Regions from separate parts of the Desulfomicrobium salsuginis genome, predicted to be linked through region 4. Evidence: predicted binding sites of a transcription regulator. Region 4 holds the regulator's gene; each other region holds the start of a gene.

Region 1 (7,697 bases), 820 kb from region 4:
CGACAACAACGCCTACGAATTCATGTCCCGGCACGGTGAAGAGCTGTTCCCCGGCGTGCCTATCGTCTTTTGCGGCATCAACGACGTCGAGGCCGGCGCGGTGCCCATGCGCGACCGCATGACCGGCGTGCTGGAAGAGTTCGACGTGCCGTCCAACATCGCCACGGCGCTCAAGTTCCATCCGGGCAAGAAGCGCCTGGTGGTCATCGGCGACCAGAGCCTCACGGGCGTGGCCATCGCCAACCAGGTGCGGGCGCAGCTGCATCTGCTGCCGCCAGAGATCGAGGTGGAGTTTCTGGACGAGTTCAGCCTGGAGGAACTGGTGTCCAAGGTGCGCTTCGCGGCCGCGGACAGCATCTTCTTCTTCATCCCCTTCTACAAGGACGTGGGCGAGGCCGTGTACTCGGCCCAAGACCTCCTGGAGATCGTCTGGGAACAGACCGGGGCGCCCCTCTACGGGGCGTGGGAGTTCCTGCTCGGGCACGGGCTGGTGGGCGGCAAGCTCATCAGCGGCTACGCCCACGGCCAGGCCGCGGCCAAGATGGGCCTGCGCATCCTGGACGGCGAGTCGCCGGCCCGCATCCCCATCACCGTCAGTCCCGACGAGCCGCCGAAGTTCGACTACCGGGTGCTCATGCGCCTCGGGATCAACCTGAAGCTCCTGCCCGAAGGCAGCGTGCTGATCAACGAGCCGTCGCCGTTCTATTCCATCAACCGGCACCAGTTCTGGACCATCATCGTCAGTCTCGTCATCCTGTCCATGGTCCTGGTGCTGCTGGTCATCAACATCCTCGAGCGCAAGCAGATCGAGGTGCGCATCAAGAACCAGCTGTCCTTCCTGCGCACCCTCATGGACACGCTGCCCGTGCCCATATGGTTCACGGACCGCAGCGGGAGCATCGCCGGTGTCAACCGGGCCTTCGAGAACTGGTTCGGAGTCGGCTGGCAGCAGGATCGCGCCTTCGCCTCGCATGGGCCGGTCCTGCCCGATTCCCGTTTCGCCCCCATGCTCGACGCGCGCATGGATTCCTTCGAGGGCCAGATCCAGCACGGCGACGGGACCTTGCGTTCGGCCGTGTTGCACAAGGCCGTCTACGCCGACGCCCAGGGCGACAACGCGGGCGTCGTCGGCGTGATCTACGACATCTCCGACCGCAAGAAGGCCGAGGACGACCTGCGCGCGGCCGAGGAGAAGTACCGCACCATCTTCGAGAACTCGGCCCTGGGCATCTTTCAGACCACCCCCGACGGCTCGTGGATCGTGGCCAACCCGGCCCTGGCGCGGATGCTCGGCTATGCGGGCCCCGAGGAACTCATGGCCGAGAACCCCAACATCGCGACCCTCTACTATCAGCAGAGCGACCGTGAGCGCGTGGTGGACCTCTACGAGCAGAACCGCGGCGGCATCGAGGCCGAAATCCTCTTCCGTCGGCGCGACGGGGCCGTCATCACGGCCAACCTCAACGCCCGGGCCGTGCGCGGCTGCGACGACGGCTTCTGCCATTTCGAAGGCTTCATTGAGGACATCACCGACCGCAAGGCCGCGGAGCTGGCCCTGGCCGCGTCCGAAGCCATGCTCCAGCTTGTCCTCGATACCATCCCCCAACTTGTGCACTGGAAGGACAAGCGGCTGCGCATCATCGGTGCCAATCGCAACTTTTTGGCTCACGTGGGCCAGGCGGAGCTGGCGTCCATCCTCGGCAAGACCTACGGCGAGGTCCTGACCGACGCCGTCGAGATCCAGCGCATCGCGGAGCTCGACCGGGAGGTCATCGAGGCCGACGAGCCGCATTTCCGCATGCGCATGGAGACCCGCAACGCCGTCGGCGAGGCCATGTGGCTGCTGGTCAACAAGGTCCCGCTGCACGGGCCGCGGGGCGAGGTGGTCGGCATCCTGAGCACGGCCGAGGACATCACCCAGACCATCAGCCTCGAAAAGCAGCTCCTGCAGTCCCAGAAGATGGAGGCCATCGGCACCCTGGCCGGAGGCATCGCCCACGATTTCAACAACATCCTGACCTCCATCATGAACTCGACCGAGCTGGCCATGGAGGACATCCTCGAGGGCAGCATCGCCTGGAAGGACCTGGAGCGCAGCCTCAAGGCGGCGGTGCGGGGCAGCGGCCTCATCAAGCAGATCCTGACTTTCAGCCGGCCGACCCAGGAGGGTTTCGTGCCCACGGACCTGCGCGAGGTGGTCAGCGAAGCCGTGGCCCTGATCCGCGTGTCCATGCCGCGCAACATCAGCGTGCTTTCCCGGGTCGAGGACGACCTGCCCCTGTGCCTGGCCGACCCGACCCAGGTCCACCAGATCGTCATGAACCTGGCCACCAACGCCTTCCAGGCCCTGGGCGCGAAGGGCGGCACCATCTCCATCAGCCTGGGCGGGCTGTCCCTGGAGCGCGACGATCCCCGCTGCGGCGGCCTGGCGCCCGGCCAGTACAGCCTGCTGCGCATCGAGGACGACGGGCCGGGCATTCCCGGGGACATCCAGGACAAGATTTACGACCCGTTCTTCACCACCAAGGGCAAGGGCGAGGGGACGGGGTTGGGGTTGGCCGTGGTGCACGGCATCGTGCGCAATCATGGCGGGGGAATCCGGCTCGACAGCGTCCCCGGGCGGACGCGCTTCGACATCCTGCTGCCGGGCATGAACGATTCCTGCCTCCTGCCGGGAACGTGCGACAGCGGCGTGGCCATGGGCAGCGAGCGCCTGGCCTTCATCGAGGACGACGAGGACCAGCTGCAGCTCATCCCGCGCGTGCTCGCGCAGCTCGGCTACACGGTGCACCCGTTCCATTGCGCGGCGGAGGCCATCGAGGCCGTCTGCGGCGGGCTCGGGCTCGATCTGGTCATCACGGATTTCGACATGCCTGGCATGAACGGCTTCGACGTGGCCGCGGCCCTGAAGGACTGCCGCCCCGAGCTGCCGGTCATCATGGTCTCGGGCCGCAAGCACGCGGCCGAGTTCGCGCCGCAGTCGGGCAACATCAGGCTGTTCGTGAGCAAACCCTATAACAAGGACATCCTCGGGCGGGCCATTCGGGATGTTCTGGACAAGGATGCATGATGGCGAGGATTCTGATCATCGACGACGACAGGCAGGTCTGCGAAACCCTCGAAAGCCTGGTCCACAGGTTGGGCCACGAGTGCCATGCGGCCCAGACACTGAAGGAGGGACTGGCGCAGTTGGGCAGCGGGGAATTCGACCTCGTCTTTCTCGACGTGCGCCTGCCCGACGGCAACGGGCTGGAGGCCCTGGGTCAGATCCGCAGCCAGGCAGCGCCGCCGGACGTCATCGTCCTGACCGGCCAGGGCGACCCCGAAGGCGCGGAGCTGGCCATCCAGGGGGGCGTCTGGGACTACCTGGTCAAGCCGTCGCCCATCAGACAGATCAAGGAGACCCTCAATCGGGCCCTGGCCCAGCGGCAGGACAGAAAGGACCTCGCCCTGGATCTCACGGACGTGGTGGGGCAGAGCAACGCCATGCGCCAGTGCTACGAACGCCTGGCCCAGGCCAGCGGCTCGGACTCGACGGTCCTGGTCACGGGCGAGACGGGCACGGGCAAGGAACTGCTGGCCCGGACCATCCACCGCAATTCGGGCCGGGCCGACCGCGCCTTCGTGGTCGTGGACTGTGCGGCCCTGACGGAATCCCTGCTGGAGAGCATCCTTTTCGGCCACACCAAGGGCGCCTTCACGGGTGCGGCCCGGGACCGCGTGGGCCTGGTCAAGCTCGCCGACGGCGGCACCCTGTTTCTGGACGAGATCGGCGAACTGCCCCTTTCGGCCCAGAAGACTTTTCTGCGCGTCCTGCAGGAGCGCCGTTTCAGGCCCGTGGGCGGGAACCAGGAACTGCAGAGCGACTTCCGCCTCATTTCGGCCACGAACCGGGACCTGTCGGCCATGGTCGCGGCGGGGGAGTTCCGGCAGGATCTCTTCTACCGCATCAACACTATCCACCTGACCCTGCCGCCTCTGCGCGAACGGGAGGAGGATATCCTGATCCTGGCGCGGCACCACATCGACAAGCTCTGCCGGCAGCGCAACATCCCGGTCAAGGAGATGGACCCGGAGTTCATGGCCATGCTCCGTCTCTACGATTGGCCCGGAAACGTCCGCGAACTCTTCAACACCATCGAACAGGCCTTCGTGCTGTCGGGCGCGGAGAAGACGGTCTACGTGCAGCACCTGCCGCAGGCGGTGCGTATCCGGGTGGCCAAATCCATGCTGGAGAGGAGTCGGGAAGATGCGGTGGAAGAGGCAGGAGACGGAGGGGACGAAGAGAATCTCCCTTCATTGAAGGACTTCAAGACCGCGATGGAAAGGGAGTACCTGCAGAGGCTCTTGCGGGCCCATGGGAGGGATATCCCCAAGATGCTCGGCGTATCGGGACTTTCCCGGTCTCACCTGTACGCCATGCTCAAAAAGCACGGCCTCGAGGCGTAGCTTGCGATCTATTCTTCGTCGACTTCCTTGCCCAGCCAGTATTCCTTCCAGGAATCGAGGATGTATTCCGTCTTGACCAGCACGCTGTCGCCGTCATTGATGCGCTGCTTCTGCATGGGGGTCAGCAGCTGCGACAGCTGCATCGTCTCGTTCTGAGAGAGGCCTCTGATAACGCCGCTTTTGGTTATGCTTTTTCCTTTCATCACAAACCTCCGTTTTGTGTCTGATAATGCATCAAATGCGATTGTGGCAAGATGCGCGCCGATTTTTTTAGCAAAATAATTGCCAATCAAGACGTATCGGCGCGTTTTGTTCGCCCTTGATTTCGTATCGTCCTGATTTTCAGTATGTTATGCGCTCGGTCTTTTTCAGACCGCCGCGGGGCGAGTTCATGTGCATGCACCGAGTGTGCATTTTTGAAACACCGCATGTGGCGTCTTGCGACGTTTGTGCACACCTGTGCGCAACGTCGGCCGGTCTGGCCGCGGAAATCCCCTTGCTGAAAAATGGTTGTTTAGTCAACCAAATTGTGCTACCCAGATCGGTCATGCGCAGTCCGGAAAATCAGACGCATTTTCGGCGATGCTCCGTCGATCGGTTCAGCGATCACGCCCGGTCAACCCCGTCAGCGGAATTCGGGTGGTCGGGAGGGCCGAAAAAGGGGCTGAGTACGCCGTCGGAGAATCCCGGCATTGGCATGTCCGGAAAACCGGACACGGGGGCCGTGAACGGCAAATCCGCCTTTAACCTTGCAATTACGCGCGTTAACCGGATTGAAGTTGTTTGTTTGCATTCCGCAAATATCGTGGTAGTTCTGCGGACAAACCCATGTTGTCTTTTTTTTCGGACAAACCGGAGGGAGGGGAGTGCTTGAGATGTCGATGATCTCGTAAATTATTTGTATTTCGGATGGTTAGATTGATTTTACCCGATGGCACAAAACTTGTTTCTACAGGTAGTGTCGCACGCTGTGGATGCGCACGCCTTGAAACACCAACCAGGCTTTAGGAGAAGATACATGGCAAAAAATATGAAAACCATGGATGGGAACACCGCCGTCACCCATATCGCCTATGCGATGAGTGACACGGCCGCCATTTACCCGATCACCCCCTCTTCGACCATGGGTGAGATCGCGGACGAGTGGGCCGCTCAGGGCCGTCTGAATATTTTCGACCAGAAGGTTCTGGTCCGTCAGCTGCAGTCCGAAGCCGGAGCAGCCGGTGCGGTGCACGGCTCCCTGGCCGGCGGCGCGCTGACCTCCACCTTCACGGCCTCCCAGGGCCTCTTGCTGATGATCCCGAACATGTACAAGATTTCCGGCGAGCTGCTCCCCGGCGTCTTCCATGTCAGCGCGCGCGCCATCGCGGCCCACGCCCTGTCCATCTTCGGCGACCACCAGGACGTCATGGCCTGCCGCCAGACCGGCTTCGCCATGCTGGCCTCCAGCTCCGTGCAGGAGTGCATGGACCTGTCCCTGGTCGCCCACCTGGCCTCCCTCGAATCGAGCATCCCCTTCCTGCACTTCTTCGACGGCTTCCGCACCTCCCACGAGATTCAGAAGATCGAGGTCATCGATTACGAAGACATCAAGAAGATCGTGAACTACGATGCCATCGCCGACTTCCGCGCCCGCGCCATGAGCCCGACCAACCCGACCATCCGCGGCACCGCCCAGAACCCCGACATCTACTATCAGGGCCGTGAAGCCGCCAACATCTATTACGACCAGGTGCCGTCCATCGTCGTCGAGCAGATGAAGAAGGTCGCCTCCATCACCGGCCGCCCCTACAAGCCCTTCGACTACGTCGGTCATCCGCAGGCCGAGCGCGTCATCGTGGCCATGGGCTCCGGCTGCGAAACCATTGAAGAAGTCGTTCGCCACCTGCTGGCCAAGGGCGAGAAGGTCGGCCTGGTCAAGGTCCGCCTGTACCGTCCCTTCGTGCCCGAGTTCTTCCTGCAGGTCCTGCCCGCCACCGCCTCGGTCATCACGGTCCTCGACCGCACCAAGGAACCCGGCGCCAAGGGCGATCCGCTCTTCAAGGACATCTGCACCGCCTACATGGAACGCGGCGAAATGCCCGAGATCGTCGCCGGCCGCTACGGCCTGGGCTCCAAGGAGTTCACCCCGGCCATGGTCAAGGCCGTCTATGACAACATGATGGTCTCCCAGCCCAAGCACCACTTCAACGTGGGCATCGAGGACGACGTCACCAACACCTCCCTCGACGTGCCGGCCTTCGCCGACACCACCCCTGCCGGCACCGTGCAGTGCAAGTTCTGGGGCCTGGGCTCCGACGGCACCGTCGGCGCCAACAAGGAAGCCATCAAGATCATCGGCGACAACACCGACATGTACGCCCAGGGCTATTTCGCCTACGACTCCAAGAAGTCCGGCGGCATCACCGTGTCCCACCTGCGCTTCGGCAAGGAGCCCATCCAGTCCACCTACCTGGTCAACGCGGCCGACTACATCGCCTGCCACAAGTCCAGCTACGTGCACACCTACGACGTCCTGGAAGGCATCAAGGACGGCGGCACCTTCGTGCTGAACTCCGCCTGGACCGCCGAGGACATGGAGAAGGAACTGCCCGCCTCCATGCGCCGCACCATCGCCAAGAAGGGTCTCAAGTTCTACAACATCGACGCCGTCAAGATCGCCACGGAAGTGGGCCTCGGCAACCGCATCAACATGGTCATGCAGACTGCCTTCTTCAAGCTGGCCAACGTCATGCCCTTCGAGGAGGCCGTTGCCCTGCTCAAGAAGGCCATCAAGAAGGCCTACGGCAAGAAGGGCGACAAGATCGTCAACATGAACATCGGCGCCGTGGATCAGGCCATCGAGAACCTGGTCGAGATCAAGGTTCCCGCCTCCTGGGCCGACGCCGTCTGCGACTGCAAGGGCGAGAAGGACGAGCCCGATTTCGTCAAGAACGTCATGCGTCCCATCCTGGCCCAGAAGGGCGACAGCCTGCCCGTGTCGGCCTTCGAGCCCGACGGACTGTTCCCCGTGGCCACCTCCCAGTTCGAGAAGCGCGGTGTGGCCATCAATGTGCCCGAGTGGATCGCGGGCAACTGCATCCAGTGCAACCAGTGCTCCTTCGTCTGCCCGCACGCCGCCATTCTGCCCGTGCTGCTGACCGAGGAGGAGATGGCCGAGGCCCCCGAGACCTTCGAGACCATCGACGCCCTGGGCAAGGAACTGAAGGGCATGAAGTTCCGCATCCAGGTCAACACTCTGGACTGCA
Region 2 (7,697 bases), 240 kb from region 4:
GACCGCCTACGCCATGCCCGGCGACAGGGAGCGTTTCCTGCAGGCAGGCATGAACGCCTATCTGGCCAAACCGGTCTCCATTGCGGAACTGACGTCGACCCTCGACAAATTCATGCGCGGGGGGGCATGATCCCGGCCGGAAACACCACGATACGGCGCATGCGCCAGTCCAACCGGTGCCTCCCGCTTTCAGACTTTTCAGGGTCCGCGTCCCGAACTCTAGGCAGCAGCTGCAAAAACAGATACGTGCATCATGCCGGATTCATCCGGCATGATGCACGTAAATCGGTCCGTTCGCCGGCGCTCCCGGCTGGATAAAGAGAGCCACACCTTCCGCCCGGAAAAAAACATGCTGACACGCACCCTTCACGGTTCGATACGCAAGAAACTCGCCCTGCTCTTCATCTTCTCGGCCCTTCCGGCCATCGTCATCGTCCTCTTGACCGGCCTGAACAACCGTCACAAAGCCATCACAGAGGCCGAAAAGGATCTGCTTCATTTCTCCTGGCATATCGCCGAAACCCAGACCAAAACCACCGAGAACATCAAGACGCTGCTGGAGAGCCTGTCGGCGTCGGAGGAAGTGCGCAGCAAGGATGTGGCTGGCTGCGAAAGGCTTTTCGCCGACGTGCTGCGCATCAACCCGCTGTACGGTGCCCTGCATCTGGTCGACACCCAGGGCAACCTCATCGCTTCAGGCACCGCCCACAAGCCCGCGAACTTCGCCCGGACCAAACATTTCAGGGACGCCTTGGAGACCAAACGCTTCTCCACGGGTGAATATCTCATCGGCGTCACCTTGCACGTGCCGGTCTTCGCCTTCGGCTGCCCCGTTTTCGGCGAGCGGGGCGAAGTCACGGGCATCCTGCTGACCAGCATCCGACTGGACCTTTACCGCGACGTGTTCAGCAGCGGAGCCTTTCCGCCCGATTCCTTCATCGGCATCTGCGACCGAAACGGCAACCGGCTGTACCGTTACCCGGAAAGCCCCGCCACACCCGTGGGTGGCCCCATCAAAAAGGAAATCTTCGATGCGGCCAAAAACGGCGGGACCGAAGGCCTGGTCGTGGGAAAAGACTCCGACGGCGTGGAACGCATCCATGCCTTTCACCAGGTGCGCGTCGCCCCCGACCAACCGCCCTACATGTACGTTTTCACCGGCGCTCCGAAAGCAGCCTTCTTTGCCGCCAGCCAGGCCCAGATGATCCGGGATTTCGGCCTGCTCTTCCTGGCCATTGGCCTGACCCTGATCATCGGATGGTACCTCGGAGGCCGAACCGTTGGCCTCAGGTTCGAGGAGATGGCCGCGGCCGCCAAGCGCATTGGCAGGGGGGACCTCTCGGCCAGGGTGCAGCCGGCTCCAGACATCGAAGAACTCGATATCCTGGCCGAAGCGTTCAACGGCATGGCAGAGTCGCTGGCCGCGGACACCGTCAGGCGCCAAAATGCCGAGGCGGCCCTGCGCGAAAGCGAGCAGCACCACAGGATCATCTTCCGGAACTCGGCGCTGGGCGTGGTCTTTTTCGACCGCGAAGGCACCATCATCGACTGCAACCCGCCCTTTGAAAAGCTCATGGGCTCCCCGCGGGAAAAACTGATTGGCTTCAACACCGCCCGCCAAAGCACCCCGAAAATGCGGGAAACCATCGTCAGGGCACTGGCCGGCGAGGTCGCGGTCTTCGAAGACCAGTATACCTCCATCACCGGAGGTCTGAGCAAACACCTGCGGGTGGTCTTCAACCCAATCACCGACGGGGGGAAATGCACGGGCGTCATCGCCACCCTTGAGGACATCGGCGAGCGCAAGCGGACCGAGGAGGCGTTGCGCGAAAGCGAGGCGCGCTTCCGCAACCTTTTCGAGCAGGTCCCCTCCGTGGCGGTCCAGGGCTATGACCTGGCCGGCACAACGATATACTGGAACGCAGCCTCGGAAACCCTTTACGGGTATACGGCGCAGGAAGCGGTCGGAAAAAACCTGGTGGATCTGATCATCCCGCCGGAGATACGGGAATTCGTGCAGCAGGACATGCGGTCCATGGCCGAGACGGGCATCCCCATCCCCGCCGGGGAGCTGTCGCTCATGCGTAGGGACGGTTCGAGGGTGCTCGTCTTCTCGAGCCACGTCATCGTCAAAAAGCCGGACAGCCCCCCCGAACTCTTCTGCCTCGACGTGGACCTGACGAGCAGAAAGCTGGCCGAAGACGCCCTGTTGAAGGCCAAGGAGGCGGCCGAGGCGGCCAACCAGGCCAAGTCGGAATTCCTGGCCAACATGAGCCACGAAATCCGCACGCCCATCAACGGCGTCATGGGCATGCTGCAGCTCATGGAGACGACGTCCCTCGACGCCGAGCAGTCGGAATACGTGGACCTGGCCAAAGGATCCATCGGCCGGCTGAACAGGTTGCTCGCGGATATCCTCGACCTGTCGAGAATCGAGGCAGGCAGGATGGAGATCCGCAAGGCGGAGTTCGGCCTCGGCGAGATCGCGGAGTCCGTGTCGACGCTTTTCGCGCCGACGGCCAACGCCAAGGGCGTCAGTCTGGGATGCCGCATCGATCCGGCCCTGCCCCTCCGCTTCGTCGGGGACGAGACGAGAGTGAGGCAGGTCCTCTTCAATCTGGTGGGCAACGCCCTCAAATTCACGGATCAGGGACGGGTCGACCTGACAGTGGAGGCCTTGTCGTCGCCCGGGCAGGGCGGGCTGAAGGTCGGCTTCACCATCACCGACACGGGCATCGGCATTGCCGAAGACAGGTTTAAGGAAATATTCGAACCGTTCCGCCAAGTGGAAAATTCCTACACCCGCACCTATCAGGGGGCAGGCCTCGGCCTGGCCATCGTCCAACGACTGGTCAACCTGATGGATGGCGAGATCTACGTCGAGAGCAGCCCGGGGCACGGCACCACGATGCGCGTCGTGCTGCCCCTGGAACCGGCGTCCGCCCCAGCGACGCACGAAACGGCTGAAGCTGCGGACGGCCAGGGGCGGCTGCGCATCCTTCTGGTGGAAGACGACCCATCCAACCAGATGCCCATCCAGATCATTCTGACCAGGGCCGGACACGAGATCGTCCTGGCCGAAGACGGCGGGAAGGCCGTCGAGGCCCTTGAGGGGCAGCGCTTCGACTGCGTGCTCATGGACATCCAGATGCCCGTCATGGACGGCGTCCAGGCCACGATGGCCATCCGGCAGTCCGAGAGCCTCCGGGGAAAACGGCGCGTCCCCATCATCGCCATGACGGCCTACGCCATGACCGGCGACCGGGAGAAGTTCCTGACCGCGGGCATGGACGGCTATATCGCCAAGCCCGTGGTCGTCGCGGATCTCATGAGGACCATCGCCGAAGTCATGCAGGGCTGAGCCGACCTCCCGTTCACGCCTCTGCGAGCACGACCCCGTCGGCCATGCGCACCACCCTGTCGGCGCGGCGGGCGTAGGATTCGTCGTGGGTGACCATGACGATGGACAGGCCGTCCCGCTTCAGGTCCGCCAGCAGCGACATGACTGACTCCCCCGTGGTCTTGTCCAGATTGCCGGTGGGCTCGTCGGCGAAGAGGATCTTCGAGTCCTTGACCAGGGCGCGGGCGATGGCCACGCGCTGCTGCTCGCCGCCGGACAGGTGTCCGGGCAGCTTGCATCCCTTGTCCGCCAGGCCCACGCGGGCCAGGCACTCGTCCGCCCTGGCCCGTTCATGGCCGCCCACGCGGCCCAGACCCGTCATGAAGGGCAGCAGCACGTTCTCGCGGGCCGTCAGGTACGGCAGCAGGTAGTGGAACTGGAAAACCACGGCGAAGTCGCGGTTGCGCAGCCTGTTCAGACGCTCGGGGGAGAAGGCGGTCACGTTCTCGCCGCCGTAGAGAATCTCTCCGCCGTCGGGAGTCAGCAGGGTCGAGAGGACGTTCAGAAACGTCGTCTTGCCGGAGCCCGAGCGCCCGACGATGCTGACGAACTCCCCTGCCCCGACGGTCAGGCTGACGCCCCGCAGGGCCGGGGTGGCGACCCCTTCGGAGGTGAAGATCTTGGTGATGTCTTTGGCTTCAAGCATTGCGTGCCTCACAGGGAGATGAGCGCCGTGGACGGCTCGATGGAAGCGGCCTTCCACGACGGGAAGAAGGCGGCCAGGACGGAGACGCCGACGATGAGCGCGCACGTCAGCACGAGATGCCCGGGGTGCATGGCAGCCTCGGCCTCCTGGGCCATGCCCAGGAGATCCAGAACCTCGACGCTCAGGAAAAATCCACCGAAATACCCGACGACCCCGGCCGCCAGGCCGATGAGCACCGCCTCGAAACAGAACACGCCGAAGATCCCGGCGCGGGAAAAGCCCAGGGAGCGCAGCAGGCCTATTTCGCGGACCCGCTCGTTGACCGAGGAGAGCATGGTCGCGCCGACCATGCAGCAGGCAATGAGGAGGATGACCAGGCTGACGGTCAGGATCAGGTGCTCGACGAAGTGGACCGAGTACATGCGCTGCTTGACGATGGACTGCATGGCCTGGATGTCCGTGTCGGGGAGCTTTTCCTCCAGCTGGCGCACGATGTCCTCGATGGGGCAGCCCGCGCACAGGGCGGCCACCTCGACAAAGCTGACCTTGCCCTCCTGCCCGAAGGCCGCCTGGGCGAAACCCAGGTCCGCGAACATGACGGAGTCGTCGTCGCTGCCCGTGGGGTCGAGGATGCCGGAGACCACCGCCGGCCGCCCGGCCAAATCGAACCCGTCCCCGACCTTCAGGCCGAGCCGGGCCGCGGCCTTGGAGCCGGCCAGGACGCCGTTCTCCGCGGCCGGAAAATCGCCCTGCATGGACCAGTAGCCCTTGAGGACCTTCTCACGCTCGAAGCGAACCCCGACCACGCCCACGGCCACATCGCCGACCCTGGCCATGGACACGAGCTTGGGCGCCACGACGCTGATGCGGTCGCGGTAGCCGATGGACAGGATGCGCTCCTCCGCGTCGGTCTCGCGCAGATCCGTCATGCCCATGAGCATGTCGCCCATGGAAAACCCGCCGTAGCTCACGGTCAGCTTCTCGCTCCTGGGCGAGACCAGGATGTTGGCGCCGAAGGCCGTCAGCTTCTTTTCGAGGGAATGGCCCACTTCCCGCGAGACGTAGTTGAGGGAGACGATGGCCACCACGCTCAGGGCGAACACCGTGAACAGAAGCGACGTCTTGAGCCACTTCTTTCGCATGGTCCGCAGGGGGATGGTCAGGATGTTCACTTGAAGAACTCCGCGCCGGCTGCCAAGTCGGCCACGGAAATGACGATATCGCCGCCCTCGACCCGGTGCGCAAGCGGCGCGGGGTTGCAGCCGCCCTTGACGTCGCCGATGCGGGAGGCGTGGAAGCGCATGCCGCAATTGTTGCAGATCACGAACTCCTTGTCCTGGGTGTAGCCCTTCTTGGCGTGGTAGCAAACGTCGCAGGCGTCGAAGGCGGCCCGCAGCCTGTCTCCGCTCTCGATCAGAAAGAACTTCAGCTCCGGCCCGTCTCCCGCGAAGCGGAAATGGTGGACCTTGCCGTCGGAGACCTCGGATGCCGGGATCCTGACGACGCCGTTCTCGGCCTGCACGTCCTTGGGCCCGGAAAACATGTCGAGAAAGGCGAAGGCCTGGGTAGCGGCCAGAGACATCAGGACAGCGAGAAACACGGCGCGAACGGTTTTCATGATCATCCCCCGAAAAATTCGTATTAATATGATCTGAATTTGAAAGCACGAAGCGTACCAACGAAAAATCGAATCATTCCAGTGGATGGACAGCACGAAATGCAGAACCTGGCACATGTGCGCGTAGCGGCATCAATCCTTTTGCACATGTGCAGGCCAGTCGCGACGCGAGGGCAGGCAGGCCCGCTCGGAGCGGGAAAACCCGGAGGCGCGGGGCCTCCGGGGGGACAGTCCGTATGAAGGGCGAATTCAGGCTGAGCGCAGGCGCTCGTCGAGAAAGAGCAGCTGAAGGTAGATGGTCCGCACCGCGGGCAGGTCCACGCCACGCTCGGCGGCGGTGCGCAGGGGCTCGCCGTAGATGGCCTCGGCCTCCAGGGGACGGCGGTTCTCGGCGTCGAGCATCATGCTCGGCTTGTAGGGGGCCATTCTGTCCGTGGAATCGAGGATGTCGCCGATGAAGGATTCGGGAATGTCGCGGCCCATGGACAGGGCGCCGGCCCGGACTTCGACCATCAGGTCGCGAGCCAGCCGGCGCGTGGCCGGACAGCTGACGATGAGGTCCGTGGTGGCGCCGAGCAGGGCGCACGGGCCGTTGAAGGCGATGTTCCAGAACAGCTTGCGCCATCGCGTCAGGATCAGGTCGTCGCATTTCTCCACCGGGATCCCCGCACCCTCGAAAAGCGTGGCGGCCCGTTCCAGTTCGGGCGTGACCCCGGCCGGGCGGTCGCCGCAAAGATAGTGGCCCAGGGTCACCTTGCCGTAATCGAGATGCGCGACGTGGCCTGGCCCGACCTTGTTGCAGCATACGAAGCACAGGCAGCCGATGACCGTCACACCCAGGCCCAAACGGTCGATGGCCCGCTCGCCGTTCAGGCCGTTCTGCATCAGCACCACGACACTCCCCGGGCCGCAGACCGGGGGCAGGAGCTTTTCCAGCAGATGGTTGGTGGTCGTCTTGGTGGCCACGAGGACGACGTCGCAGCGCGGCATGTCCTCGACGCGCCCGTAGGCGTTGACCTGCGGGAAGAACATGTCGCCGCGCACGGAATCCACGCGCAGGCCGTTGTCACGGACGTGTCCGTAGTCCGAGTGGAACAGGAAATGGACCTCATGCCCGGCACTCAGCAGCCGGGCCCCGTAGTAGGTGCCGATGGCGCCGGAACCGATGACGGCGATCTTCATGGATGCATCCTTGGGAATTTTTGTGGCGTCGGCCCCGCCGGTCCGGATTTCGGACCACCTGCGCGGTCTGGACCGGTACGGAAAACCGAAATGCTTCCGGGAGGCGGTTACGTCTCGCACGAGCGGCGCCCTGTCAAGAACGCCCTCTCGGCCGGCCAGCCCATTTCCCCTTGAACCGTCGCCGCCTCCCGCGCTATTCGTCCACGCACGAAACAAGGAGCGAACATGGACACCGCCGCATACAGAACGCACATCGACGCCTTCCAAAACCTCATGGACGCCAGCGCTCACCTGGCCGACATCCGCCTGACCGAAGACACATGGACCCTCAAGGAGATGGTCACCCATCTCGTGGACTCCGCCGCCAACAACCACCAGCGCTTCGTGCGCCTGCAGCTCGAGCCCGTCCTCGTCTTCCCCAAGTACGACGCCGAAGAGTGGCGGAATGTGACCGGCATCGGCCCCTTCGGCTACGCCGACGTGCTGGCCCTGTGGAAAAGCTACAACCTGTTCCTGCTGCACCTCATCGAAAGCGTGAACCCGGCCGCCCTGCATCATGTCTGGAGACGCGAGGACGGTGACATCACCCTGGAGGCGCTGATCCGCGACTATTTCGTGCACATGGAGTTGCACCGGAAGCTGTTCGCCGAGCGCGCCGCCGAAATCCGGGCCGTGAAAGGAAAGGCATGAGTCACGCCGCACGGGGCGAAATCCCGGACCGCGCGAAGGAAAGGACAGCGCAGCGCCCCAACCTGGTCCTGATCCTCGGCACCGACGCCTCGGGCAAGGATCACGTGGCCCAGCTGGTGATGGCGCATCTGCAGGAGGCCGGCGTATTCGTGGAGAAGCGA
Region 3 (7,697 bases), on a different contig from region 4:
GAGGAAGGTGATGGCCCCGTCGTAGAGCATGACCACGAGGTGTCCCGGGGTCGTGGTGGTGACGTGAGTCTGCATGTATGCGTTGGCGGCTTTGTGCACTGCGTTCTCCTTAACTGGACGAGCCCGGCAGGCTCTTGATTTGCGAGCTGAGCTGGGTCGAAATGTTGTCGTAATTGCCCAGGACCGCCTCGAGGTTGGCGAAGCGCAGCCGAAGGGTGCGCTCCAGCAGGGCCAGCCGCCGCTCCTCGTAGGCGATCTTGTCGTCGATGGAGTCCATGATGTCCTGGTAGTTGTCCTTGAGGATCTCCAGGGTGCCCGTCAGGGGGTCCGTCAGTTTTTTGATCTCCTGCGACAGCTCCTCGGCCTTGCCGGACTTGATCTGGACCTGCCCCGAGTAGGAGCCGGGCGTGAGGTTCAGAATCTCCACCGCCAGGCCGCGTGCAGTGTTGCCGTCGCCTGTGGCGACGATCTTGTTGCCGTCGATACCTGCGGCATATCCGTTGATGCTCGCGGCCGTGATATTGCCGCCGGCGTCCACCGTGTAGGAAACTGCGAAATCTCCTGCGCCGGTGATGCCCTTGACGTAGGAGTCGAACTTGAAATTGGATGATTCCACGGCCTGTCCGTTTACCATCTCCTTGGTGGACGGATAGTAGTCCGCGCTGAAGAGTCGGGCCACGGCGTCGGGGTTCGAGGTCAGGGCGGCGGAGAAGGCGCTTTGGTCCAGTTTCAGAAGACCGAAGGTGGGGGATCCTTCGCTGGTGTCCGTGGTGATGCCGATGCTGCCCAGGGAGATGAGGGGGTCCATGTCGTAGTCGAAGCCCACGCCCTTTTCGGCCAGGATGTTCTTGATCTTCTGCTGGATCATCTGCAACCCGTAGTTGCCCGTCAGCAGGGAGCCGGACACGCTGGAGCCCACCGTCGTGACCTGGGTCTGTTCCTTGATCTGTTGCAGCACCGCGTTCACGGATTCTACGAAGGTCTGGACATTCGAGGTCACGGACTCCGGATCCAGGCTGGTGGTGAGCGTCGAACTTCCGGTGCTGGTCAGGTTCATGGTCACGCCGGGGATGACGTCGGAGATGGCGTTGGTCGCTCGCTCGATGTACCCGTCCGTGGCGCCCTGGATCTGACTGAAATGGCGGGCCTGCAGGCTTTCGACGTTCGTGCCCGGGGCGTTGATGATGGAAATCTGGTTGGCGGAGCCCGGCTCCCCGGCCAGGGTGAATTCGAGGCTGCCAAAGGCGTCGGTTGCGGAGGCGGTGACGCCTGTGGCGGCCGTGATATTCGCCGCCAGGTCGGCCCATGTGTCGGAGGCCGAAATGGTTATGGAATGGATGTTGCCCGCATATGCGAATTTGAATGTCCCGCCGCTGGCGGACACTACGTCGGTGGAGGCTGCGCCCGCCACGGTTGTCTTGAGAATGTCCGCGGTCTGGGTCGGGGGGATGAGCGGGAAGCCATCCACGCGGAGCTGCGCGTTGCGCGCGTTCTGCGTTTCGATGAACTGGCTCTTTCCAAAGTTTGCCAATAAATTCGGAGAAGTCAGTACGTCGTCGACGATGAAGTCATTGCTTGCGCCCAGGTCCATGCTGCGGATCTGCAGACGGTAGCCGCTGCCGTCGTTGATGACGCTGGCGCGCACGGCGTTGCGGTTGTCCGGGTCCGAATTGATGAGATTCGCGAATTGGGACAGGGTTGTGGTGGACGTGACGTCCACGGAAACCTGCCGGGAACCGACAGTGAAGGCGAAGGTCCCGGATGCGCCTCCGCTGATGACTTGGTCAGGCGAGGAAAAAATTACCGCCCCCATGTGCATGTCGTTGGTCGCCAGGGATACGACCTCGATCTGATGGGAACTTTCTTCCGCCGCGCTGCCGGCTGTGGCTGTCAGGGCCAGCGGGTTTGAAGATGCGACCTGCTTGACAAGAAATTCGTCCGGCGTGTTCATGCCGTCCAAGGTCGTTTTCAGCGAGAGCAGTGCCGTGGACAGGGAGTCGAAGCTCTCGCTCTTGGCTTCCCACTGGGCGCGCCAACTCTCCAGCCGCTTGGTGTGCGTCTGCTCGACCTCGACCAGCTTGGTGACCATGGACTCGAAGTCGGTGCCCGAACCGAGCCCGGTGAATCGTATGGCTCCGGAAGTGAGAGTGGTGGTCAGGTCGTCAGCCATGGGGCCTCGCGTGCTTTGGGATGAGGTGCGTTCGCATCCAGGACTCAAGCAAACTCGGTGCCATCCCTTCAGGGAAAAAAGGCCGGGCCGCTTCCGCGACCCGGCCGGGAATGCGTCGTCAGCTCAGGGGCGTTATCCCTGCATGAGCTGCAGCGCCATCTGCGGCAGGGTGTTGGCCTGGGACAGCATGGCCACCGCTGACTGGGTCAGGATCTGGTTGCGCACGAAGTTGGTCATTTCCGTGGCCACGTCCACGTCGGAGATCCGGGATTCCGCTGCCTGCAGGTTCTCGGACTGGACCGTCAGGTTGGTGATGGTGTTTTCCAGGCGGTTCTGGAGGGCGCCCAGGTTGGCGCGGATGTTGTCCTTGGAGATGATGGCCTTGTTCAGTGCTTCGAGAGACTTCTGAGCTCCTTCCTGGGTCGAGATTGAATACCCGCCATCTAAGGCCGGATCTGCAGCGTTTCCAACTCCGAGAGCCGACGCAGTCGCAGTACCGATCTTGATGTAGTAGTAGTCCTCGGCGCTGTCATTGGCCGTCCCGAAGTGGACCTTGAGCTTGCCAGTGGACTGTAGGCCACCACCACTGAAGGTGTCGCTCGAAAGGTTGCCGTTCAGCAGATAGATGCCGTTGAAGTCCGTGGCGTTGGCGATTCGGGTGATTTCCGAGGCCATCTGCTGGTACTCCGAGTCGATGATCAGACGCTGGTCCGAGGTGTAGGTGCCGGTGGCGGCCTGCTCGGCCAGCTCCTTCATGCGGATCAGCTTCTCGTCGATGACCTGCAGGGCGCCGTCGGCGGTCTGGATCATGGAGATGGCGTCGTTGGCGTTTCGCACGCCCTGGTTCAGGGACGCGATGTCGGCGCGCATGAGTTCGCGGATGGCGAGGCCGGCTGCGTCGTCGGCGGCCGTGGTGATGCGCAGGCCCGAGGACAGGCGGTTCACCGAGGTGGAAAGGTTGCTGTAGGCGCCGGAAAGGTTTCGGGCCGCGGTCATGGCCATCAGGTTGTGGTTGATGATGAGTGACATAGGTAATTCCTCCTTGAAAGATTGTCGGCATCCTTGCCTTTGGATTCGCAGCCTGATGGGGCCGCTTCATTGCTCTTGATGACTGAATCGGCAGGAGGCGGATTTTCTTTAGGGGAAATTTGTCCGACAATTCATGTCAGACGGATCACTCGAAGTCCGGGATGTGACGCCGCGCTTCATCGCTGGGGATGCCGCGGGACTGGGCGATGGCGTCGAGGTTGTCCTCGGCGTCGGATTTGCGCAGGTAGAGGGGCGGGGGAGGGCTGCCGGCGTAGGATGCCGCGCATGCCGCGGCCAGCAGGGCTGTCGGCGTCGGCGTGTCCAGGGCGGGGGGAAGGACGGACGCATTGGCGAGTCCCTGCAGTTCGGGATTCGTGCGCAGGCCGCTGCCAAGCAGAAAGAGCGGGGCGGGACGGCCAGCGAGCAGGCCCAGCGCCTGGGCGACGCGCGCGGGCCGGACCGGACCGAGGGGCTGGCCGGACAAGAACCCCTGCATGTAGACCTGCCCTTTGCGGGCGTAGGTCAGCACCCAGGTTTCCCCGGTGGCGAAATCCGCGGCCTGGGCGACCAGCAACTCCAGGTAGGCCAGCCCGGCCATGGGGATGGCGAAGGCCCGGGACAGTCCGTACATGGCCGCGTGGGCGATGCGCAGGCCCGTGAAGGACCCGGGGCCGCGCACGCAGGCGATGCCGGCCAAGTCACGGGCTGTCGCGCCGCGCACGGCCAGGGCGCGCTCCATGGCCGTGGGCAGGTGGCGGATGGACTGGCCGGGGCAGAGGATCTCCTCGCTGAAGAGGAGGCTTCCGGGCGTGCCCAGAACGACCTGCAGGCGTTCCTCGGCGCAGTTCAGCGCCAGGAAGAGGCTAGCGGAAGTGGCGCAGGATGTCATTGAAGGTCGCCACGATCATGAGCATGAGCAGGAGCGTCATGCCTATCCTAAGCGCCGCCTGCTGCACCTTGGGGCTCAGGGGGCGGCCGGTGATGGTTTCCAGGAAGAAGAAGAGGATGTGCCCTCCGTCCAGGACCGGGATGGGCAGCAGGTTCAGGATGCCCAGGTTGATGCTGATCAGCGCGGTCAGGGCCAGCAGGTTGACCAGTCCGTTCTGGGCTTCCTTGTGGATCATCTCGGAGATGAGAATGACCCCGCCCATGTCGGTCCAGGGGATGACCCGCTCCACCAGTTTGACGATGCCCATGACCATGAGAGAGCTGACTTCCTTGATCTGCCGACCGCCCTGCACCGCCGCGCCCAGGAAGCTCAGTTCCCGGCTGGAGAGTTCGCCGCTCGGGGCGATGCCCATCATGGGCACGACCTTGATCTCGCCGAAGAGGTTGCGCTTCTCCTGCAGCCGCGGGGTCACGTCCAGGGACACGATTTCGCGGCCGCGGGCCACCGTGACCTGCATGGCGGCCCCCGTGTTGGCTTCGATGCGGCTGACCAGATCGTCCCAGACGGCTATGGGCTGGCCGTCGATCTCGACGATGCGGTCGCCCGGGACCAGGCCGGCTTCCGCCGCGGCGCTGGCGTTGGTCACCTGGCCGATGACCGGCAGCATTTCCTGCACGCCCTGGCTGTAGGCCAGGCCCCAGAAGATGAGCCAGGCCAGGAGAAAATTGAAGGCCGGGCCGGCCAGCACGACGAGCATGCGTTGCCAGGGCGGCCGGCGGGAGAAGGACTCCTCCTGCGTGAACCCTTCGGGGAGTTCCGCGTCGGGCGATTCGCCGACCAGTTGCACGTAGCCGCCCAGGGGGAAGGCGCAGACGCGGTAGTCCGTCTTGCCGCGGGTGACGCCGAAGAGCCGCGTCCCGAACCCCAGCGAGAAGACGCTCACGCCCATGCCAAGGCGCCGGGCCACGACGAAGTGGCCGAGCTCGTGGAAAAAGATCAGTCCGCCCAGGACAAGCACAACCGCCAGGATGCTGGTCACCATTCCCCTCTTCCCAGGGCCTCTGCGGCCCGTGTTCGTGTTTGCGCGTCGAGGGAGAGAATGTCGTCCAAATCCTGCACGCAGGTCAAGGCATGCATGGAGAGCATTTCCTCGATGAGCCGGGCGATGCCCGGAAAAGAGATGCGGCCGTCCAGGAAGGCCTGCACGGCCACTTCGTTGGCCGCGTTGAGGACAACGGGACTTCCGGCGGCCAGGGCCTCGCGGGCCAGGCGCAGGCAGGGAAAGCGTTCGGGGTCGGGCCCTTCGAAGGTCAGGGTGCCGACTTTGGCCAGGTCCAGCCGCTCCAGGCCGATGTTAAGCCGCTCGGGGTAGCCCAGGCAGTAGCCGATGGGGATCTCCATGTCCGGCACGCCTAGGTGGGCTAATTGGGAGCCGTCCGCATACTCGACCAGGGAGTGGACGATGGACTGGGGGTGGACCACCACATCCACGTCGTCGAGGTCGGCCCCGTAGAGGTGCACGGCCTCGATGATTTCGAGCCCCTTGTTCATCATGGTCGCGGAATCGATGGAGATTTTTGCGCCCATGGACCAGTTGGGGTGCTTGAGGGCCTGGGCCGGGGTGACGGTCCGAATCTTCTCGGCCGGCCAGGTGCGGAAAGGCCCGCCCGAGGCGGTCAGGATGAGTCGCACGGCCTGCCGCCCGTCGTGTCCGGCAAAGGCCTGGAACAGGGCGTTGTGCTCCGAGTCCACGGGCAGGATGACCGCGCCGGACTCGGCGCATGTCCTGCGAAAGAGCTCTCCGGCCAGGACGAGGGCCTCCTTGTTGGCCAGACACAGGACCTTGCCGGCCTTGGCCGCGGCCAGGGCCGGGACCAGACCGGCCGCGCCGACCTGGGCGGCCAGCACGAGGTCCGCTTCGGGCAAGGTGGCCAGTGCGGCGTACCCGTCGCGGCCGACGAGGATTTCCGGCGCGTAGCCGGCCGGCAGCAGCCCTCGCAGTTCCCGAGCCCGCTCTTCGGTCAGGACCGCCAGATACCGCGGGCGGAACATGCCGGCCTGGCTCGCGAGCAGTTCGACGTTCCGGGCTCCGGCCAGGGCCTCGACGCGTAGCGCGTCCGGGTTCTTGGCCACGACGCGCAGGGCGCTGGTGCCGATGGAGCCCGTGCTGCCCAGGATGGCCAGGGAGCGGGGGCCGGACCGGCCGAAAACCGGCGAGACGAGGGGGGAGATGTACTTCATGGCGTCACGCTAGGCGAAAAAGGGAAAAAGCGCAGCCAGGCCGCAGTAGAGCGGCAGGGTGAAAAGCAGGCTGTCGATGCGGTCCAGGATGCCGCCGTGGCCGGGCAGGACCCAGCCCGAGTCCTTGATGCCCTGTCTGCGCTTTAAGGCGGACTCGAAGAAGTCCCCGGTCTGGGCGGCGATGTTGAGCCCGGCCCCGAGCAGGGCAAAGGCCTGCCACCCGGCCGTGCCGAAGGCGAGCCCGAAGGCGGTGCTGACAGCGACGCTCGCGCCCAGGCCGCCGATGCTTCCGGCCCACGTCTTTTTCGGGCTCACGGACGGCCAGATCTTGGCTCCGCCCAGATAGCTGCCCGCATAGTAGGCCCCGGTGTCGGCTGCGAAGGTCGTCAGCAGCACGAGGCCGATCTCCGGCGCGGAGACGGTGCGGAAGAGCCGCAGGATGAAAGGCAGGTACAGCAGCCCGGTCAGCAGGATCTGGCTGTCCTGCAAGGCGTCGGGGAAGCGTGCGCGGTCATGCTGGGCCAGGAACGCCAGAGCCATGCCGAGCATCGCCAGGCACGCCAGGGCGGTGCCGGACCAGGTCAGCGGCGCCCAGACTAGCCCCAGGGCCAAGAGCGTCCCGCCGGCCTTCCAGGCGATTTTTTCCCGCAGCGGCCAGAACATGGCGTAGAATTCCAGAAGACCCAGGCAGGCCACGGCCGCGATGGCCAGGCTCAGGACCGGGTCGCCGCTGAAAATGGCCCAGCCCAGAAGCGGCAGCAGGATGACCGAGGTCAGCACGCGTTGCAGATGGGCGCTTTTCATGCGTTCTGCTCTCCGGTCGTCCCGAACCGGCGCTGCCGCGCGGCGTAGTCCGCCAGGGCGGTCTGGAGTTCGGGACCGTGGAAGTCGGGCCAGGCCACGTCCGTAAAGTAGAGTTCGCTGTACGCGCTCTGGAAGAGCAGGTAGTTGCTGAGGCGCAACTCGCCGCTGGTGCGGATGATGAGGTCCGGGTCGGGCATGCCGGCGGTGTAGAGTTCCGCGGCGAACACGTCCTCGGTCAGATCCTCGGGCCGGACGCCCTTGCGCAGCACGGCCTGGCAGGCGCGCAGAATTTCAAGCCGTCCCGAATAGTTGAGGGCCAGGTTCAGGTTCATGCCCGTGCAGCCGGCGGTCTTGTCCACGGCGTGGCGCAGGACCTGCCTGGTGGCCATGGGCAGCTCGTCCATCTCGCCCAGGACGTTCAGGCGGATGGACTGCTCCAGCAGGGACGGCAGTTCCGCGCTCAGGAACTCCCGCAGCAGGTTGAAGAGGAAGCCGACCTCCTGCTTGGGCCGCGACCAGTTCTCCTTGGAGAAGGTGTAGAGGGTCAGGTAGGGGATGCCGAGT
Region 4 (7,697 bases):
TGAAGAGGATGGTCGGGCGCACCGACAGCTTCTCCATGTCCTGCAGCACTTCACGCCACTGCCCGGCGAAGTCGGGCTGGCGCAGGTCCATGCCCATGGCCAGGCCCGGGTAGTCCTTGGACGGGGACGAGAAGAACAGCTCGATCAGGGCCGGAGCCATGCGGGCCGGCAGGCCGTCCACGCAGAAGAAGCCCATGTCCTCGAAGACACGCAGGGCCGTGCTCTTGCCCGAGCCCGACATGCCCGAGACGATGACGACGTTTTTGAGTTCGCTGCGCTTCTCCATGTGTGACGTGCCCTGCGCGGTTTTCAGACGGACTGCAGCAGCCGCCACAGGCTTTCGCCGTCGGCGGCGTCGGAAAAAGCCTGACGGAAGCCGGTGTCCTTGAGCAGGCGCGAGATTGTGGCCAGGATCTTCAGGTGCAGGCCCACCACGTTGGAAGGGGCCAAGACCGTGAAAAAGATGGTGGCCGGCTTGTGGTCCAGGCTGGCGAAATCGACGCCCTCGCGGCTGCGGCCCACGATGACCATGACCTGGCCGAGGCTGTCCAGCTTCCCGTGGGGGATGGCGATGCCGTCGCCGATGCCCGTGGTGCCGAGCAGCTCACGGTCCATGAGCACCTGGGCCACGCGATTGGCGTCCACGCCGGGAAATTTGGCCGGAAGCGACGAAACGAGTTCGGCCAGGACCTCCTTCTTGGTCCTGGCCGAAAGGTCGGGAATGATCAGGTCCTTGTCCAGATATTCGGCAAGCTTCATGCCCTTATACCCCAGGGTCGATGAGGCCGAAGTCGCCGGTCTTGCGGCGGTAGATGACATTGACGCGTTCGTTCTCGGCGTTCAGGAAGACGAGGAACTCGTTCTCCGTCTTGCCGAGCTGCATGGCGGCCTCTTCGACGACCATGGGTTTGGGCTCGAAGTGGTCGGTCTGCTGGATGCTCTGTCTGCGCTTGCCCGTGGTGTCCTCGTCGAAGCTGATGACGTCCATGCGCACGGTCTCGCCGCCGGCCTTGCGCTTGCTCTTGTCCTTGTCGCGGATCTTGCGCATCTGGGCTTCGAGCTTGTCCCACACCATGTCCACGGTGGAGTACATGTCCTCGCTGTCCTCGCGGGCGGAGATGTGCACGTTCTTGCCGGTCAGGACGACGTCGGCGATATGGCGGAATTTCTCGACTTCGAGGTTGACCTGCAGTTCGGCGTCAGGGGTGCCGGCCATGAATTTGCCGAGCTTGCCGAAACGGTCCTTGGCGTACTTGCGCAGGTGGTCGGAAGGGTCGAAGTTCTTGAAGTTGAAGACTATCCTCATGGAATCCTCCTCGTCAGTTGAGGGTCAACCCCGCGTCTTCCCCGAAGGGCGGCGCGGGGTGGGATATCAAAACACCTGCTTGCGCTTGGATGACGACTCGATGCCCAGAACGGCGCGGTATTTTGCCACCGTGCGGCGGGCGATGTTCACATCCAGCGTTTCCTTCAGCACCGCTGCGATTTTCTCGTCGCTGTAGGGGTGCTTGGGGTCTTCCTCGCTGACCATCTTCTTGATGATGGCCTTGACGGATTCGGAGCCCACCTGGGTGCCGTCGTCCATCTCCAGCGCGGAATTGAAGAAAAATTTCAGTTCGAAGATGCCGTGCGGTGTGGCCACGTACTTGCTCGTGGTGATGCGACTGACCGTGGATTCGTGCATCTCGATGTCGTCGGCCACGTCCTTGAGGATCAGGGGCTTGAGCTTGGTCACTCCGTGCTCGAAGAAGGCCCGCTGAAACCGCACGATGCTCTCGACCACCTTATACAAGGTTCTCTGCCTTTGGTGCAAGCTCTTCATGAGCCACATGGCCGAGCGCATCTTGTCGTGTAAGTACTCCCGGTCCGGGCCCTTCACGGCCAGGCTCGTGTCTTCCATGTAGTAGGGGCTGAGCTGCAGCTTGGGCAGGCCGTCGTCATTCATGACGATGACGAAATCGCCTTCGTACTCGTAGACGAAGACGTCGGGGCTGACGAAGACGGTGTTGTCGCTGCCGTAGCTCGCTCCGGGCATGGGGTCCAGGGTCTGGATGATGTCCAGGTAGGCCTTCAGGTCCTCCATCTGGATCTTGAACTTGCGCAGGAGCGGCTTGTAGCGGCGCTTCTCGATGTCCTCCAGATGCTCGTCGACCAGGGAGATGAGGATGGGGTCGTCCTGGCCCAGGACCTCCAGCTGGATGAGCAGGCACTCCTTGGGGGAACGGGCGGCTACGCCCACGGGGTCGAAGCGCTGCAGGCGGTGCAGGACGGACTTGACCAGGGCCAGGGGCGAAAGGGTCTCGGAGGCGATCTCCTCGGCGCTGGTCGTCAGGTAGCCCAGGGAGTCCAGATTGCCGATGATGGCCTCGCCGATGGCCTCTTCCTCTTCGGTGATGTTGGAGAGGCAGAGCTGCCACAGGAGATGCCCTTCCAGGGATGGCTTGCCCGAGAGCCTGGCCTCGTAGGACATCATCTCTTCGAGGGCCTCGGTCTCCTTGAACTGCACCTGCTTGGTCGTGCTCGAAAAGTCGCCGAGGTAGTTCTCCCAGTCGGCGTTGCGCATGAGTTCGGCGTCGTCGAAGGACACGTCGGCCCGCTGCTCGGCGGGCGGGGCCTGGGCTTCGACCTCCTCGGAGAGTTCCCGCGGCGCTTCCTCAAGCATCGGATTTTCCAGCAGTTCCTGCTGAACGGCTTCGAGGAGCTCGAATCGGGAGAGCTGAAGCAGCTTGATGGCCTGCTGCAGCTGCGGGGTCATGACCAGCTGCTGCGTCAGCTTGAGGTTCTGTCGAAGTTCAAGGCCCATAGTGTCTCTGTCGTCTACGCGTAAAATGCAGTGTTGTCGTCGGCGGATTCATCCAGCAAAGACTTTGCCACAGAAGGCAGGTCGTGGCAATCCTTGGGAAATCGGCACGCCGCTAAAGGCTGAAACCCTCGCCGAGATAGACCTTGCGCGCCCCGGGGTCGGCGACGATTTCGTCGGGGCTGCCGCTCAGGATGATGCGGCCGTCATACACCAGGTAGGCGCGGTCGCAGATCTGCAGGGTCTCGCGCACGTTGTGGTCGGAGATGAGCACGCCGATGCCCTTGGCCTTGAGGCCCTCGATGATGGTCTGGATGTCGTCCACGGCCAGGGGGTCGATGCCGGCGAAGGGTTCGTCCAGCAGGATGAACTTCGGGTCGCGGATCAGGGCGCGGGCGATTTCGAGCCTGCGCCGCTCGCCGCCGGACAGGTAGGCCGCCTGCTGGTCCTGCAGGCGGGTGATGCCGAGTTCGTCCAGGAGCCTGTCGGCCGTGCGTTTCTGTTCCTCGGCCGTGCGGCCGGAGTATTCCAGGATGAGCTGCAGGTTCTGGCGCACGGTCAGCTTGCGGAAGATGGAGCTTTCCTGGGGCAGGTAGCTCATGCCCAGGCGGGCGCGCTTGTGCAGGGGCCAGCGGGTGATGTCCACGCCGTCCAGGGTGACCTCCCCGCGCGTGGGCGAGACGATGCCGGCGAGCATGTAGAAGGTCGTGGTCTTGCCGGCGCCGTTGGGGCCGAGCACGCCGACGACCTCGCCCTGGCGCACGTCGAGGTCGATGTCGCGGACAACGTCGCGGGCGCCGTAGCGTTTGGCCAGCTGGCGGCCGGACAGGATCGTCACGGCTTGAGCTCCTTGGTGTCGGCCGGGGTGTTGAAGATGGCCTCGACCCGCTGCTTGCCGCCCAGGACTTCGCTGCGGTTCTCCCGCATGTAGAGCTTGATGACCTCGCCCTGGATCTTGTTGGCGCCTTCCATGAGCACGGGGTCGCCTTCGAGGGTCAGGATCTCCGTGGCCGTTTCGTATGTGGCCTTGGCGCAGGTGCCGGAGCGTCCCTTGTCGGCCTTCAGGCGGACATTGCCCTGGGAGACGATTTTCTTGATGGAGCTTTGCTGGTCCATGGCGGTCTGGGTGGAGTTGCCTCCGCCCTGCTTTTTGTCGAGGAACACGGTCAGGGTGTCGGACCACATCTCGACGTCCTGGCGGATGACGTGCACCGACCCGGAAAAGAGCACCTGGTCGCCTTTTTGGGTGTAGGTCATGGTGTCGGACGTGATCTTGACCGGCACGGTCTGCTCCGCCGCCCACAGGGGGGCGGCCCATGCCAGGAGGAGAATCAGAATGAGTGAACGCATAGATGTTCCCGCTCGTCAGTTCAGGGTGACCTGGACGTTGCCGCGGGCCAGGATGTCGCCCGTGTCCAGGAAATAGGTCAGGGCGTCGGAACTGCCCTGCATGGAATCGCTTGAAATATCGATGTGGCCGGACAGAACCAAGGTGCGGTTGCCGCCCGTGTAGTCGAGGGTGTCGGCGCGCATGCGGTATTCCCCCCGGGTGGCGTTGACGCCGTCCCACATCCTGGCGCGGTCCTCCTTCTGCCAGACCTGCCCCTTGGGCGCCGTGACTTCGACGTGGTCCTCGCCGTCCTCGCCCCAGTAGGTGATGACGGGGTCCGTCAGGATCAGCTCGTCTCCGGCCTCGGCGTAGTCCGCCCCGGCAGCGCTCAGGTTCCAGAGCTTTTTGCCGTCCTTGCCCTGGCTCAGGTTCACGCCCTTGAGGCTCAGGTCCACGTCCACGTTGCGGGCGATGTCGGGGCCCAGACGCTCGGGCCACAGCATGCGCCAACCCAGGACGGCGATGCCGGCCAGGACGAGAAGGGTCAGCAGGGCCGCCAGGGCTCGCTTCATGCCGTCAGCCACTCCCGCCACATGGCGTCGAGCTTGCCCTGGGCGCGCAGGACGAAGTCCAGGGCCTCGCGCACGGCCCCGTGGCCGCCCATGGCCCGGGTGGTCCAGGCCGCGAGCTTGAGGATCTCGGGACGGGCGTTGGGCACGGCGATGGGGAAGCCGACCATGGACATGGGCGCGGCGTCGACCCAGTCGTCGCCCACGTAGGCCATGTGCTCGAAGGGGATACCGGTCTTCTCGGAAATCTCGCGCATGGCCGGCACCTTCCGGTGGTGCCCGTAATAGTAGTGGCCGATGCCCAGTTCCGTCACGCGCCGCTTCACGGCCGGGGACTCCAGGCCCGTGATGACCGCGAATTCGATGCCGGCCTTGGGTCCGAGCTTGATGCCCAGACCATCCTGGACGTTGAAGCGCTTCATGACGCAGCCGGATTCGTCGTAGTACAGGCCGCCGTCGGTCAGCACCCCGTCCACGTCCAGGATCATGAGGCGCACGTCACGGGCCAGGCTCTCAGCATTCATTGGGGACGCTCCAGATGGCCGCCAGCTCCGAGAGCAGGGTGCGGGCCTTGGCCAGGGGCCAGGAGTTGGGGCCGTCGCACAGGGCCTTGTCCGGGTCCGGGTGGATCTCCATGAACAGGCCCTGGCAGCCGCTGGCCACGGCCGCCCGCGCCAGGGGCGGCACGAACTCGCGCTGGCCGCCCGAGGACGTGCCCTGACCGCCGGGCAGCTGCACCGAGTGCGTGGCGTCGAAGATGACCGGGCAGCCGAACTGCTTCATGATGACCAGGGACCGGAAATCGACCACGAGGTTGTTGTAGCCGAACATGGAGCCTCGCTCCGTCAGCCAGATGCGCGTGAACCCCTCGGAGCGGATCTTCTCGACCGGGCCGCGCATGTCCCACGGGGCCATGAACTGCCCCTTCTTGATGTTCACGACGCGCTCGGTGCGGGCCGCGGCCAGCAGCAGGTCCGTCTGGCGGCAGAGGAAGGCCGGGATCTGCAGCACGTCGGCCACCTCGGCGGCCAGGGAGGCCTGGCGCGGCTCGTGGATGTCCGTGATGATGGGCAGGCCCGTGCGGCTCTTGATCTGGGCCAGCCAGTCGAGCCCGGTGTCCAGCCCCGGCCCCCGGAAGCTCCCCCCCGCGGTGCGGTTGGCCTTGTCGTAGGAGCTCTTGAAAATGAGCGGCAGGCCCAGCTCCGCGCAGATGGCCTGCAGCTCCACGGCCACGGTCATGGCCACGTCGAGGCTCTCCAGGACGCAGGGTCCGGCGATGAGGAAGGGGCGGTCGGCGACCAGCTCGGCGCAGTCGATCATGGTTCCTGCTCGGGTTTCTTGTTGGCCACGGCCGCGGCGATGAACTCGCGGAACAGCGGGTGGGGCAGCATGGGCCGGGAGGTGAACTCGGGGTGGAACTGGCAGCCCAGGAACCACGGGTGGTCCTTGATCTCCACGATCTCCACCAGGCTCTTGTCGGGCGAGGTGCCGCTGATGGTCAGGCCGGCCTCCTCGAAGCGCTTCTGGTAGGCGCCGTTGAATTCGTAGCGGTGGCGATGGCGTTCCGATACCTCGGCCTGGCCGTAGGCCTCGAAGGCGCGGGTGTCCTTCTCGATGACGCAGGGGTAGGCGCCCAGACGCATGGTGCCGCCCTTCTCGCTGGCCATGTCGCGGCGCTGCACGCACTTCTTGCGGAAGTCGAACCACTCCTTCATCAGATAGATGACCGGGTCCGGCGTGGTCAGGTCGAACTCCTCGGAGTTGGCCTTGGCCAGGCCCATGACGCTCCTGGCGTACTCGATGACCGCGCACTGCATGCCCAGGCAGATGCCGAAGAAGGGGACCTTGTTCTCGCGGGCGTAGGTGATGGCCGCGATCTTGCCTTCCACGCCGCGGATGCCGAAGCCGCCGGGCACGAGGATGCCGTCGGCGGCGGCCAGCCTCTCGGCCACGTTCTCGGACGTGATCTCCTCGGAGTTGACGTACAGGAAGCGGATGGCCGCGTGGTTGGCCACGCCGCCGTGGGTCAGGGCCTCGTGCAGGCTCTTGTAGGCTTCCTTGAGGTCAACGTACTTGCCGACGATGGCGATGGTGACCTGGGTCCTGGGATGGTGCAGGTTGTACACGAGGTCCTTCCAGGCCTGCAGGTCCGGGTTTTTGGCGGCCAGGCGCAGCAGTATGGCGATCTTCTGGTCCACGCCCTCGTTGTAGAGGGTCAGGGGCAGTTCGTAGATGTGATTGACGTCGATGGCGGTAAAGACCGCGTCGCGGTCCACGTTGCAGAAGAGGGCGATCTTGCGCTTGATGTCGTCGCCGAGGTTCACCTCGGAGCGGCAGAGGATGATGTCGGGCTGGATGCCGAGGCTGCGCAGTTCCTTGACGGAGTGCTGCGTGGGCTTGGTCTTCAGTTCGCCTGCGGCCTTGATGAAGGGCACCAGGGTCAGGTGAATGTAGAGGACGTTGTCCTTGCCCAGGTCGGCGCGTAGCTGGCGGATGGCTTCCAGGAAGGGCAGGCCCTCGATGTCGCCGACGGTGCCGCCGATCTCGACCAGGGCCACGTCGAGGTCGTCGCTGGCCAGGCTCAGGATGGATGATTTGATCTCGTCGGTGATGTGCGGGATGACCTGCACGGTCCCGCCGAGGTAGTCGCCGCGGCGTTCCTTGGTGATGACTGTGTTGTAGATGCGGCCCGAGGTATAGTTGTTGCGCTGGTGCATGCTCGTGCCGAGATAGCGCTCGTAGTGGCCCAGATCCAGGTCCGTCTCGGCGCCGTCGTCGGTGACGTACACTTCGCCGTGCTGGAAGGGGTTCATGGTTCCCGGGTCGACGTTGATGTAGGGGTCGAGCTTCTGAATGGTAACCCTAAGGCCCCGCGCCTTGAGCAGGGCCGCGATGGAGGCGGCGGCCAGCCCTTTTCCCAGGGAGGAGAGCACCCCTCCGGTCACAAAAATGAATTTGGTGTTCATCACGTCCTCGTGCGCCTGAAAGTTCTTCTGCC

Evidence for each region. The regulator sigma-54, encoded in region 4, starts transcription at its own class of promoters, with help from an activator protein. The targets are predictions, from matches to a motif close to CTGGCACGGNNNNTGCTT.
Region 1: a site for sigma-54 is predicted at 5,381-5,398, ahead of nifJ (pyruvate:ferredoxin (flavodoxin) oxidoreductase). Genes of this name have one in related genera too.
Region 2: a site for sigma-54 is predicted at 5,708-5,725, ahead of ACYQ3G_RS15275 (Fe-S-containing protein). Genes of this name have one in related genera too.
Region 3: a site for sigma-54 is predicted at 2,217-2,234, ahead of fliD (flagellar filament capping protein FliD). Genes of this name have one in related genera too.

The regions. Positions count from the first base shown of each region.
Region 1 covers NZ_BAAHYA010000002.1:1,244,104-1,251,800, reverse strand. Annotated here, with positions in the region: gene ACYQ3G_RS12725 (hybrid sensor histidine kinase/response regulator) at 1-3,070, shown strand, start outside; gene ACYQ3G_RS12720 (sigma-54-dependent transcriptional regulator) at 3,070-4,449, shown strand; gene ACYQ3G_RS12715 (hypothetical protein) at 4,458-4,592, opposite strand; gene nifJ (pyruvate:ferredoxin (flavodoxin) oxidoreductase) at 5,468-7,697, shown strand, end outside.
Region 2 covers NZ_BAAHYA010000002.1:1,821,939-1,829,635, forward strand. Annotated here, with positions in the region: gene ACYQ3G_RS15255 (ATP-binding protein) at 1-130, shown strand, start outside; gene ACYQ3G_RS15260 (PAS domain S-box protein) at 350-3,361, shown strand; gene ACYQ3G_RS15265 (ABC transporter ATP-binding protein) at 3,375-4,046, opposite strand; gene ACYQ3G_RS15270 (ABC transporter permease) at 4,055-5,218, opposite strand; gene ACYQ3G_RS15275 (Fe-S-containing protein) at 5,215-5,664, opposite strand; gene ACYQ3G_RS15280 (putative 2-dehydropantoate 2-reductase) at 5,914-6,846, opposite strand; gene ACYQ3G_RS15285 (hypothetical protein) at 7,072-7,536, shown strand; gene ACYQ3G_RS15290 (hypothetical protein) at 7,533-7,697, shown strand, end outside.
Region 3 covers NZ_BAAHYA010000001.1:1,010,421-1,018,117, reverse strand. Annotated here, with positions in the region: gene fliS (flagellar export chaperone FliS) at 1-99, opposite strand, end outside; gene fliD (flagellar filament capping protein FliD) at 110-2,170, opposite strand; gene ACYQ3G_RS04560 (flagellin N-terminal helical domain-containing protein) at 2,303-3,199, opposite strand; gene tsaB (tRNA (adenosine(37)-N6)-threonylcarbamoyltransferase complex dimerization subunit type 1 TsaB) at 3,345-4,088, opposite strand; gene rseP (RIP metalloprotease RseP) at 4,063-5,130, opposite strand; gene dxr (1-deoxy-D-xylulose-5-phosphate reductoisomerase) at 5,124-6,329, opposite strand; gene ACYQ3G_RS04540 (phosphatidate cytidylyltransferase) at 6,339-7,133, opposite strand; gene uppS (undecaprenyl pyrophosphate synthase) at 7,130-7,697, opposite strand, start outside.
Region 4 covers NZ_BAAHYA010000002.1:2,063,710-2,071,406, reverse strand. Annotated here, with positions in the region: gene rapZ (RNase adapter RapZ) at 1-286, opposite strand, end outside; gene ACYQ3G_RS16350 (PTS sugar transporter subunit IIA) at 310-759, opposite strand; gene hpf (ribosome hibernation-promoting factor, HPF/YfiA family) at 764-1,306, opposite strand; gene rpoN (RNA polymerase factor sigma-54) at 1,373-2,803, opposite strand; gene lptB (LPS export ABC transporter ATP-binding protein) at 2,916-3,638, opposite strand; gene ACYQ3G_RS16330 (LptA/OstA family protein) at 3,635-4,150, opposite strand; gene lptC (LPS export ABC transporter periplasmic protein LptC) at 4,166-4,702, opposite strand; gene ACYQ3G_RS16320 (KdsC family phosphatase) at 4,699-5,223, opposite strand; gene kdsA (3-deoxy-8-phosphooctulonate synthase) at 5,213-6,019, opposite strand; gene pyrG (CTP synthase) at 6,016-7,665, opposite strand.